2 regions of the Thermoanaerobacterium thermosulfurigenes genome follow, and region 1 is predicted to be linked to the other one. Evidence: riboswitches for the same ligand, from Rfam matches in the RefSeq annotation. Region 1 holds a riboswitch; the other holds the start of a gene.

The links. A riboswitch is a leader RNA that binds a small molecule or an ion and turns the genes downstream of it on or off. The one in region 1 is predicted to bind cyclic di-AMP.
Region 2: it holds a riboswitch for cyclic di-AMP, as region 1 does, so the genes downstream of both, HNR52_RS01590 (NAD/NADP octopine/nopaline dehydrogenase family protein) here and HNR52_RS00010 (cell wall hydrolase) in region 1, are expected to answer to the same signal.

The regions. Positions count from the first base shown of each region.
Region 1 covers NZ_JBPODR010000001.1:346-6,580, forward strand. Annotated here, with positions in the region: gene HNR52_RS00005 (TMEM165/GDT1 family protein) at 92-655, shown strand; gene HNR52_RS00010 (cell wall hydrolase) at 720-1,544, opposite strand; cyclic di-AMP (ydaO/yuaA leader) riboswitch at 1,545-1,673, opposite strand; gene HNR52_RS00015 (hypothetical protein) at 1,731-1,877, opposite strand; gene HNR52_RS00020 (sensor histidine kinase) at 1,967-3,337, opposite strand; gene HNR52_RS00025 (response regulator transcription factor) at 3,327-4,013, opposite strand; gene aroA (3-phosphoshikimate 1-carboxyvinyltransferase) at 4,032-5,303, opposite strand; gene HNR52_RS00035 (prephenate dehydrogenase) at 5,327-6,172, opposite strand; gene aroF (3-deoxy-7-phosphoheptulonate synthase) at 6,169-6,235, opposite strand, start outside.
Region 2 covers NZ_JBPODR010000003.1:33,460-39,694, forward strand. Annotated here, with positions in the region: gene HNR52_RS01560 (Ppx/GppA phosphatase family protein) at 1-654, shown strand, start outside; gene HNR52_RS01565 (hypothetical protein) at 776-1,177, opposite strand; tRNA gene HNR52_RS01570 (tRNA-Met) at 1,429-1,502, opposite strand; tRNA gene HNR52_RS01575 (tRNA-Met) at 1,508-1,583, opposite strand; tRNA gene HNR52_RS01580 (tRNA-Leu) at 1,598-1,687, opposite strand; gene HNR52_RS01585 (methyl-accepting chemotaxis protein) at 2,522-3,040, shown strand; cyclic di-AMP (ydaO/yuaA leader) riboswitch at 3,312-3,435, shown strand; gene HNR52_RS01590 (NAD/NADP octopine/nopaline dehydrogenase family protein) at 3,544-4,644, shown strand; gene HNR52_RS01595 (cobalamin B12-binding domain-containing protein) at 4,641-6,235, shown strand, end outside.

The DNA.
Region 1 (6,235 bases):
CTTAAAGAATGAGACCTTTACGTAATATGTTGCACATATTATGTAATAGGTTTTATTTTTTCGGCATACTAATTACAAGGAGGCAGATTTGATGAATGCTTTAATATCGTCTTTTATTCTCGTTTTTGCATCTGAAATGGGCGACAAGTCACAGTTTATGGCTATGGCATTTGCCACATTTATAAAAGCCAGAACTGTCTTAATTAGCATATTGATCGCTGCCCTTTTAAATATGGGTATTGCAGTTTTGTTTGGCTCATTTATTACAGAGTACATACCGATAAAATACGTGAAGCTATTGGCTGCCATATCTTTTTTAATTTTCGGGTTGATTACATTAAAAAATGGCCATGAAGGACATGAAAAAATCAGAAAATCCAAATACGGTCCGGTTTTCACCATAATAAGTACATATTTTATTTCGGAATTTGGAGATAAGACACAGCTTTCGACATTAGCACTTACTGCCACATACAAAAATCCTGTATTTGTTTTATTAGGCGCTACTGCAGGAATTTTTATGGCCGATGTCATCGGAATCGTATTGGGAGTTTATTTAGGTAAGAAATTGCCGACAAGGCTTTTACACTACATATCAGCGATCATTTTTATAATATTTGGCTTTATCACTTTGTACGAAGCAAAAACATTATAAAAGCAAAATGGATACCTTTCGGTATCCATTTTGCTCCTCTTAGCCTCTCAATTTTGCATAATCTTTATCTTGCATAAGAAAATACCATATTTCCAACTCTCAATGCAACTGGCAATGACCAAAGCCACTGGTTAGTATTGCTGTCGTCAAAGTAATAAAGTGCACCGTTTGTAGGATCTACACCGTTTAAGGCATCCCTTGCAGCACTTATTGAGTCTGGTGTGGCAGGTAGATTTATCCAGCCATTTTCAACAGGCGTAAATTGATAGTAGCCATTGCTATCGACTTGATATATTACACCCTTTATGGAGTTAGGAAATATACCACTTTTTACCCTATTCACTATCACGGCACCGACAGCAACTTTAGCTTGATACGATTCACCACCAGCTTCTGCATTTATAAGCCTTGATAGAAGATCCAAATCAGCATTTGTGTATGAAATAACACCTCTTTGGACAGAACTCCTGTTTGTAGTTACATCGCTTCTTATACTTGAAGAAGTTGATGGTGTACCAGACGTCGATGCTGGTATGACAAAAACTTGACCTGGATAAATCATATCGCCTGTTAAACCATTTACATTTTTTAAAGCATCTACAGTAGTACCATACTTCATGGCAATTAAGTATAAACTATCGCCTTTTTGGACTGTATATGTGTTGTCACTGCCAGGTACAACTAATACTTGCCCCGGATATATTACTGTATTACTGATATTGTTAAGCTTCATTATTTGATTGTATGTTGTACCATAATTTAAGCCTATTTTATATAGGCTATCACCAGGCTTCACAGTATATGTTGCCGCAAATGCCGTCTGAGAAAATAAAAGAGCCGCTGCTAATGATGCAATGAGAGGCTTTACCTTAATACATTTTTTTAACATAAAAAATCCCCCTTTTGCCTCCGAGGTTAGTTGACGGGTTCGGGCAAAGGGCCGCCCTACCACTTAAGTGGATTCACCCCAAAAAAAGATCCCCCGTACCCCTTTTCGGGGATTCGGCATATTTTACTTTAATTATAAGGGGAATGCTTGTATATGTCCATATTAAACTGATGGGAATATAGGTAATTAGTGGCATTCACTGTAACCGCAAAATGGACAGTAAATACATCCGCTTTCAGGAACTAACTGAGCCCCACAATCAGGGCATTTATATTCCTTAGAAGAATTTTTTGCCTCCATCTGCTGATTCTTCGTCGCTTCTTTTTGCAACATTTATACCCTCCAATATATAGTGATTTTATAAATATATTATACCATATATTGTGTAGTATGTCACTAAAAATAAATAACAACCCCATCTATCAAATTTTGGGAATTGTTATTTTAAATTCGGATCCTTCATTTAACTTGCTTTTTACTTCAATACTTCCACCATGCAGCTCAACAATAAGTTTTGCAATAGATAGTCCTAAACCCATTCCACCAGTTTCTTTGCTTCTTGCTTTGTCAACCCTGTAAAATCTGTCAAATATATAAGGAATCTCTTCTTCAGGTATTCCAATGCCGTCGTCTTTAATTATTACGGCTACATTATTATCTGCTTCTTCTGCATAAAATTTTATGTTGCCGTCAATATCTGTATATTTTAATGCATTATCGAGAATTATTCTTAATAGCTCCTTTATAAGGTTCCTATCTGCATACACTTCCAAATTTTTATCGCAAAAAATTTCAATGTTTTTCCCATTAAAAATCACTTTAGCATCCCTGACTATTTCTGCAATCAATTCATAAACATTAAATAATTTCTTATTTATATTAAGCGTCTTGTTATCTCCTCTTGCCAGCATTAAAAGCCTTTCAATCAATATCTCCATTTCTTGCTCTTCTTTTTTTAAAGCGCCTATAGACTCTTCCAGCACATCTTTGTTGTCTTTCCCCCATCTGTCTATAAGTTCTATATATCCTTTCAAGATAGACAAAGGTGTCCTAAGCTCATGGGAAACATTTGATATAAATGCATTCTGCCTTTTAAAATAGTCTTCCAACCTATCCAGCATGTCATTAAATGTAGCAGCGAGCTTAGACAGTTCATCATTATTTCCACTAATGCTCAATCTTTTATTTAATTTTTTCTCGTCGATTGCATGAACTTCTCTCACCATATAATCAACAGGCCTTAATGCTCTACCCGTTATAAAATATCCTGCAAAAAAAGACACCAAAACTCCAATGACATCGGAAACAGCCATCATAACAAACAAAAGCTTTAAGAAAAAATACTGATTTTTTAAATCTTCATAAACCTGAATATAAAAAAATTTATTCCCAAAAGTATACTTTCTGTTTATATATGCTATATGTGTCTCATTTTTTTCTATTTTTGTAGGTACATTTATATTTTTATCATATGGTATATCAATCAAATGCGGTGAAGACACGTACACAATTTTCCCATGCGAATCCACAATCTTTAAATACATATTTTCACCTATTGACGATCCGAAAAGTAAATCTTTGTCTACACTTGTTATTATGCCATCAACCTCTTTTAGCTTTTCGACTATAACATCTGATTGATTTTGTATATCGTCAAACGCTTGATATACAAGGTAATATTTGAGACCGTATAACACAGATGCATTAAGCACTATTAAAATAAATGAAAATATGATAGCATAAAGCAAAGCAATCCTCAACTTTATTGACGACTTAAAACTTTTAATTCTCATTTTTTTCTTTCCTTAAAGAGTATCCTACACCTCTTATCGTCTGTATCAACTTATTATCAAACGGTTCATCAATTTTACTTCGCAAATACCTTATGTACACATCTACTATGTTTGTCTCACCAATATAATTGTAGCCCCATACATTCTCCAGTATGTTTTCCCTTGTAAGCACTATTTCAGAGTTTATAATCAAATATTTCAAAAGCTCAAACTCTTTTTTCGTCAGCTCTATCTTTATTCCGTCTCTTTTTACTTCGTATGTAGACAAATCCATTGTTATCCCATCATATACCAATTTATTAGCATTTGACTTTGCATTTTTTCTAAGGACATTTCGTATTCTCGCCATAAATTCTTCAATTGAAAACGGCTTAGTCAGATAATCATCAGCACCTATATCAAGCCCAAATACCTTGTCTTTTACCTCATCTTTTGCACTTAAAATTATTACAGGCGTCGATGATTTTTTTCGTAGTTCTCTCAATACTGAAAAACCATCCAAACCTGGAAGCATCAAGTCTAAGATTATCAAATCGTAATTTCCATCTAAAGCCTCTCTTAAGCCACTATTGCCGCTATATTCTAATGTTACACTATAACCTTCATGTTCAAGCTCTATCTGTAAAAACCTTGCAATTCTTTTCTCATCTTCAATTATGAGTATGCTTTCTTCCATTAAAATCACCAATTTTTATTATAGCACATTAAGTACGCTATAAAAATCAGGAAATGAAATATTCACACATTCTGCATTTTTTATTTTTGTACTGCCATCAGCTTTTAGAGCAGCAATGCTTAATGACATAGCAACTCTATGATCGTTGTAGCTGTCAACCGTAGCACCATGCAGTGTTTCTTTACCATGGATTATCATACCGTCATTTGTAGCTTCTATATCAGCACCCATTTTTCTCAATTGGCTTACCATGGTGTCTATGCGATTGCTTTCTTTTACTTTTAGTTCTTCAGCATCTTTTATAACTGTAGTACCATCAGCGTATGCTGCCGCTACAGCAATAACCGGTATCTCATCAATCAACCTCGGTATAATCTCACCACCTATATCAATCCCCTTTAAATGCGAAGATTTTACTACTATGTCCGCTACAGGTTCATTGTTAACGACTTTCTCCTCTATTATTTCAACATTGCCACCCATTTTATTCAGCACATCTATTATTCCTGTTCGCGTGTTGTTTATATTTACATTTTTTATCAATATTTCTGAATTAGGTAATATGCTGGCTGCTACCATAAAATACGCAGCAGAAGATATGTCGCCAGGAACCAATACTTCGCACCCATGCAGTTTTTCCACAGGATGGCATATCACCTTATTGTCATAAGACTCAAAATTTCCGCCAAAGTAATTAAGCATAAGTTCGCTGTGATTTCTGGACAAATATGGTTCCTCAATTGTCGTAACGTCCTGTGCATACAAACTTGCCAGCATTATGCATGATTTTACTTGAGCACTGGAAACTTCTGTTTTGTAGTTAATCCCCTTAAGTGTATTGCCTTTTATGGTAATAGGTGCATAATTATCATAAACCGCTGTTATTTTCGCTCCCATCATTGATAGCGGCTGTATTATTCGTTTCATAGGCCTTTTTCTTAAAGACTCATCACCGGTTATAGTAGATGCAAATTTCTGACCAGCTAAAATACCTGATAAAAGGCGCATCGTTGTACCAGAGTTTCCTGCATCTAAAACATCAAGGCTTTCATTCAGATACATGCCATTTCCTTTAACATATACATCATCATTAACTATTTCTATCTCCACACCTAACTTTCTCATGCAATTTATCGTCGAAAAGCAATCTTCACTTTTTAAGAAACCTTTCACAACAGTATCGCCAACAGCAATAGAGCCAAACATTATGGCTCTATGAGATATAGATTTATCTCCAGGAACATTCACTACACCTTTTAGATGGCTTTTTTTAGAAATTTCTACCTCCATAAAATATTCATTCCTTTCCAAAGTCAAGAAGCTATGCTTTTTCTGATTTCTCTTGCTGTATCAAAAAATTCACACAGTGACTTTATATCGTCACAATCAAGGCTAAATAAAAATTCGTTTAAAAGATTTTCATAATCTATTATCAGCTTTTTTATCACATCTTTGTTATTCAAAATAATATCCTTCCACATCTCAGTCTGGGACATCGATATTCTCGTAGAGTCTTTAAAACCGCCAGCAGCGAATCTTATGGCATCTGCATCTTCTCTATATGCAAAATTAGTCAGAGCCGCCGATAAAATATGCGGCACATGGCTCACAATACCTACTATCCTATCATGTGAATAGCTATCTACGAATATAGGGTTAGCACCAATTTTTTTAATGATTTCATTGATGAAAATCTCTACAACACTGTCAGGTGTTCGTTCATCAGGAATTATAAAATAATTGCTTCCCAAAAAGAGTTCAGAACTGCTTGAGGAAAATCCGCACTTTTCAGAGCCTGTCATAGGATGACCGCCTATAAAGAATTTATCTTTCGGCAATATACCATTTACCACATCCATTATCGTTTTTTTTGTACTTCCGACATCAGTTATCACACAGCCATCTTTTAAGTGCGGAAGTATTTCTTCTATGCAATTTATGACTATGCCAACAGGAGTGCATACAAATACTATGTCTGCGTCTATTGGTTTATCAATTTCTTTAAAACCTTCATCAATTATACCTTCCCTTAAAGCTTCGTCGATATAATCATCTTTCACGTCTACACCTATTATACCTAAACTTGTATATTTTCTTATAGCTTTCGCCAAAGAGCCACCTATAAGTCCCAATCCTATGATCGCTACTTTTTTGATCATTTAAAATCACGTCCTACAGCATTTGCTATATCAGATATTTCTTCTGTCAAAACTCTAAATTCA
Region 2 (6,235 bases), on a different contig from region 1:
TTTATAAATGAACTTTCAAAATTTGGCATAAACGTTGATATAATAGATGGTGAAACTGAAAGTCTTTATGGATATATTGGTGCCTCATACGGAATAAAAAGAGAAAGTGTATTGGTTTTGGATGTTGGTGGAGGGAGTACAGAATTTTCTTATCTTAACGGAAACCTTGTGAAAAAAAGCTTTGATATAGGTGCTTTAAGGCTTACAGAGAAATTTATAAAGAATGATCCTATTACGCTCGATGAGTACAATAATATAAGCCTCTATATAACAGACATGCTTATGCCATTTATAAGTGAAAATCAAGAAATACCTACAGATGTAGTTGGCATAGGTGGTACAATAACAACACTTGCTGCCATGTCACAGGGTTTAGAAATCTACTCGAGAGAATTAGTTCATGGATATGTGCTTAGTAAAAGCGAAATAAAAAGGTTGCTGGACTTAATGATGTCGTTGAGCTTGAACGAGAGAAGACTTTTGAATGGTTTGCAGCCTGAAAGAGCTGATATTATCGTTGCAGGCACAATAATAGTCTATACAATTTTAAAGCTTTTGAACTGTACTTCAATTACCGTAAGCGAGTGGGACAATTTAGAAGGCGCCTTAGTAGAAAAATATATAAAAAACGTGAATGATAAAGCAGACAATTAGATTTATGTCGATGTATGCGAATAATGTATTCATAACAATGTCAGAAAAGATGGATTGCAAGCTTTTAAAGAAATAACCGATGCTTTTTGTTGTATAAAAAGAAAAAACATAAAAGCTGAGATTACCTATTGCTCAGCTTTTGTCCTAATTCCAATATTTTATTGTCATGATATAACTTTTTAATCGTCATGTTGTTCACATCTATTTGTACTCTATCGATCTTTTCGCTTATTTCATCAATTTTTTCGTGCACAATTTGCCTATCATCAAATAAAGCGCTTATTTTATCAGTTATTTCATTATTAATCTTAGTGCCAAGTTTTTTTATCTCTTCTTTTGCATTAAACATTTCTGATTTTAAATTGGTGAATTCTTCTTTCACACTATACACTTCTGATCTTAAATCATACATTTCTACTTTTATACTATCTACATCTGACTTTAAATCAGTTATTGATTTATTTAAGTTCCCTATATTATTGCTAATTTTTTCTAACAAAAAAAGAATTTTTTCTTCCTCCATCAACAAAAACCTCTCTTTAGTCCAAAATTTTTCCCATAGATTCATTCTAATTTATAAATTTTATAAATTCAATAGTATTTAAGACTCATTTTAAAGATTTTTGTCATGTTGATTTAATGTATTTAATATGCTCATCTTATATTAAAAAATATATAAAAAAATCACCCACCTTTTTAGGCGAGTAATTATACTTATTCGTTTTGACTATATGTTTTTTTAAAATCATCAAAACCCTGATTTTATTGGTTTAGTAGCGGCGAGTGGAGTCGAACCACCGACACTGCGGGTATGAACCGCATGCTCTAGCCAACTGAGCTACGCCGCCATATTTGGTTGCGGGGGCAGGACTTGAACCTGCGACCTCCGGGTTATGAGCCCGACGAGCTGCCAACTGCTCCACCCCGCGATGTACTATTCAATTGGTGCCGGAGACCGGAATCGAACCGGTACGGGCTTTAAAGGCCCGCAGGATTTTAAGTCCTGTGCGTCTGCCAGTTCCGCCACTCCGGCAATCACATCAACCAGCGACATCATTAATTATATTACATAAAGGACTATTAGTCAATACCTTTATGCCATATTATTCGGTGTAGATTACAATAAAATTTTGACATATTTGATAATGAAAGTGGCCAATGGTAATCAATTGTTTTTTTATTCAATTTATAAAGAAGGAATTAGAGGAATTATGCAGAATATATTTATATAAAGTTGTTGCATAAGGTAGTAATTTGTCGTCTACATTGGATAGTACAAAAAACACAGGATATCGACGACGTTTTAGGGATTTAACTTTTAAGTTTTATCAGGAGGGAGGGGTATGTGTGAAATTATAAAAAATGATGGCTTGTCATTGGTTTAATTTTTATAAAAAAGGTGGTTTTACAAAAGATGTGAACGAATGTTTTTAGATTACCTATAAGGGATCGAAGAATGTTAACTAAATTTGACAAAAGTCGTTAATTCTATATAATTTATTATAGCGCTTTATGAGAAGTTAAAAAATTAACGAATTAAGGAGGACTAAAATTGATAACCATATCTAAAGATGAGATGCTTGACTTTTTTCATAAATTAACAACTTTTTTACCATTACTTTTTGAGGATAGTGTATCTTTTGCCATTGTAGATAATGAAAAATATTTAGAGATAAAAAATTGTGATGAACTTCCTATTAATGCAAAAGTAGGTGATGCAATTCCAGAAGGTGGTGCAGCTTTTGAAGCCCTTAGAACTGGAAACTACATCATAAAAGATGTACCAAAAGAAGTATATGGAGTACCGTTTAAATCATATGCTATCCCTATAAAAGATTATGATAATTCTGTAATTGGGGTTTTACTTATGGGGAAAAGTTTAGAAAAAAGACATAAAGTATTGTCACTATCCGAAAATCTGGCAGCATCACTTGAGCAAATATCTTCAGCTATCCAAGAGGTTTCCTCTGGAGTCGAAATTGTAGTTAATTCAAATACTAAGATATTAGAAGAAGTAAATAAAGCTATTGAAAATACAAAGGGCACTGATGATATTTTAAAATTTGTTCAAAATATTTCTAAACAAACAAATTTATTGGGATTAAACGCAGCCATTGAGGCCGCAAGAGCTGGTGAAAAAGGCAAAGGCTTTAGTGTGGTTGCTGAAGAAATACGAAAGTTATCTAATACCAGCAGTGAATCTATAAGTAAAATAGACTCAGTATTAGAGAAAATACAGGAATCTATAAAAAGTATTTCTGACAAAATAAATGAATCAAGCTCATTTTTTGAGACACAAGCTACCGCATTTGAAGAAATTAGTTCTTCCATAGAGGAATTAAGCGCTACTTCTCAACTTTTAGAAGAATTAGCAAGGAATTTATAGGACTATAAAAGCAGTACGGATTTTCGATTTGCTCAAATCGAAAATCCGTATTTATAAAGCACCTCTGTATATATTTGCAGAAGTGCTTTATTTTTATAGAGGCAATAATTTGCTTCTATATAGTTTAATTTCAAACAAATATTTCATGAATTTCAATCCATATTTTTATGATTTGCATATTTTAAAGACACATTTTTGTTACAAAATTTACATATTTTTAATATATTTGCAAATGGAATTTTGATATGGTATAATTTAATTAATTTAATAATATGCTATAACGCTGAATTCGTATGAAGCGGGGAAACCAATTTTGGGGTGAATCCATTTGTATGGAGGGGTTATCTTTCGATCCTAACCCGTCAGCTAACCTCGTAAGCGTTGAAAGAGGAGGAAATAGCATGAATATATTCGGTACAACTACCTTCTATTAGTTGCCGGGTTTCAGCTATAGATTTTCTCTATGGCTTTTTTAATACCCTAAAATAGAAGGAGGTTTTTAAATGAGATTACCTATTTTTTCTGTCATTGGTGCTGGCAACGGCGGTCAGGCGATGGCGGCACATCTTTCGTTGATGGGTTTTATAGTCAATTTGTACAACAGATCTCGTGAGAAATTAGTTCCTATTTTAAATAATGGTGGTATTCATCTTGAAGGCGTTGTAGATGGATTTGCAAAGCTTAATATGGTCACTGACGATATGGAAGACGCTATAAAAGATGCAGACATAATCATGGTGACTGTTCCTGCGTCTGGACACAGTGACATAGCTTATGAAATGTTACCACACTTAAGAAATGATCAGATAATAGTTTTGAATCCGGGAAGAACTTTTGGCGCTATAGAGTTTTATAACATTGTTAAAATTAGAGACGATATAAATGTGGTAGTAGCAGAGACTGATACGTTTATATATGCTTGCAGATCGAATAATGGCGTTTCAAAGATTTTCAGGATAAAAGATGTGGTCTCACTGGCATCTATACCGGCTTGGAAGGCTGATTATGTTGTTGATTTGTTGAGATTAGCTTATTCGCAGATAGTACCTGCTGAAAATGTTTTAGAGACTAGTTTAAATAATATAGGTTCTATCTTTCATCCAGCGCCTACACTTTTGAACTCTGCAAGAATAGAGACTACAGAAGGTGATTTTCAATATTATTTGGAAGGCATATCACCGTCGGTGGCTAAAATATTGGAGAGAATGGACAGGGAGAGAATAGCAGTTGCCCACGCTTTAGGTGTCAATGCTGTTACAGCGCTTGATTGGCTTAAAGATGCATACGGCGTTATTGCAGACAATCTGTATGATGCGATTCAAAAGACAGATGCTTATAGAGGCTTGCTTGCACCAAAAAATCTTGATTGCAGGTACATTTTTGAAGATGTGCCAATGAGTTTGGTGCCTATTTCATCGATTGGCAAACAATTAGGCATTCCTACTTATACTATAGATTCTATAATTCATTTGGCATCATGCATGCATGAAGTGAACTATTGGAAAATCGGGCGCACAGCAGGAAAATTAGGATTGGAAGGAAAAAGCGCAGCGGAGATAAAGGTAATGATAGAGGGGTTAAAGGAGGAGATCACTGTCGCATGAAAAAATATATTATTGCAGCTTCTATAGAAAATGATGTCCATGTTGCGGGAGCATATAGATTTTTGAAGATTGCAGAGCAGGAAGGGTATAAAGTGGATTTTTTAGGTCCTGCTACATCTATTGATAAGTTGGTAGATACAGTGCGTTTAAAGAAACCTGATATAGTAGGTGTAAGTTATAGACTGACTCCAGAAACACTGAAAACCATATTGAATGAGCTTAAAGATAAAATACGAAAATATGGTTTGAGCAATATTAGATGGATATTTGGAGGCACAGAGCCCAATTGCTTAGTTGCAAAAGAGTCAGGAATATTTGAGGAAATTTTTGATGGAACTTTTGGCGATGAGTACACAATTTCATACCTAAGAGGAAAGAAAGCTTCATATAGTGAAAAAGAATATGGTAGAGATGTGATTGAAAGGATTGAGAAAAGCTATCCGTATCCTATAATAAGGCATCACTTTGGATTGCCTTCGTATGATGATACACTTGAAGGTGTAAGGAGGATTGCGGAAGAAAAAATTCTCGATGTGATATCAATAGCGCCTGACCAAAATACACAAGAGCATTTTTTTGACAAAAAATATAAAGCATCACTTGATGGGGCAGGTGGCGTGCCTATAAGGACTGAAGAAGAATTCAAAAAACTTTACGATGAGTCAAGGCGTGGAAATTATCCGCTGCTTAGATGTTACAGTGGGACGAATGATGTCTTTAAAATGGCTCAAATGCTTAAAAACACAATAAACAATGCATGGGCAGCTATACCCCTTTGCTGGTACAATGTACTAGATGGCAGGGGGCCAAGAGAAGTAGAAGAATCCATTAGAGAGAACCAGATGCTGATGAAGTGGCATGCTGACAGAAATATACCTGTTGAGGTAAATGAAGCACACCATTGGGGGCTTAGAGATGCACATGATGCCATATATGTGGCGGCAAGCTACATTGCAGCATACAATGCAAAGAAGATGGGTGTAAAAAACTATATAGCTCAGTTTATGTTCAATGTGCCGCCAGCTACATCGCCCAAAATGGATCTTGCAAAAATGCTGGCATCTATAGAGCTTGTGGAGAGTTTGCAGGATGATAACTTTAGAGTATATAGACAGGCAAGGGCAGGGCTTGCAAGTATGCCGCAGGATCTTTTTGAAGCAAAAGGGCAGCTTGCTTCAAGTGCATATCTTTCAATGGCTATAAAACCTCACATATATCATGTTGTAGGTTTTTGTGAAGCACATCATGCAGCAACGCCAGATGATATAATAGAAAGTGTGAAAATCACAAAAGCCGTGATAAACAACACTTTGCGTGGTATGGCGGATTTCACTAAAGATCTTGATATTTTAAAGAGGAAAGAGGAACTAATAAATGATGCGATGGTAATAATCAATGCCATAAATGATCTTAATACACTATGCAGTGATCCGCTGTCAGATCCACATACACTATCGTTGGCGATAAAATTGGGCATTTTAGACGCACCGCATTTAAAAGGAAATAAAAGCGCAAGTGGTTTGCTGACTACAAAGGTTATAAATGGTGCATGCTATGCCTATGACTATGAAAACAATAGGATTATTAAAGA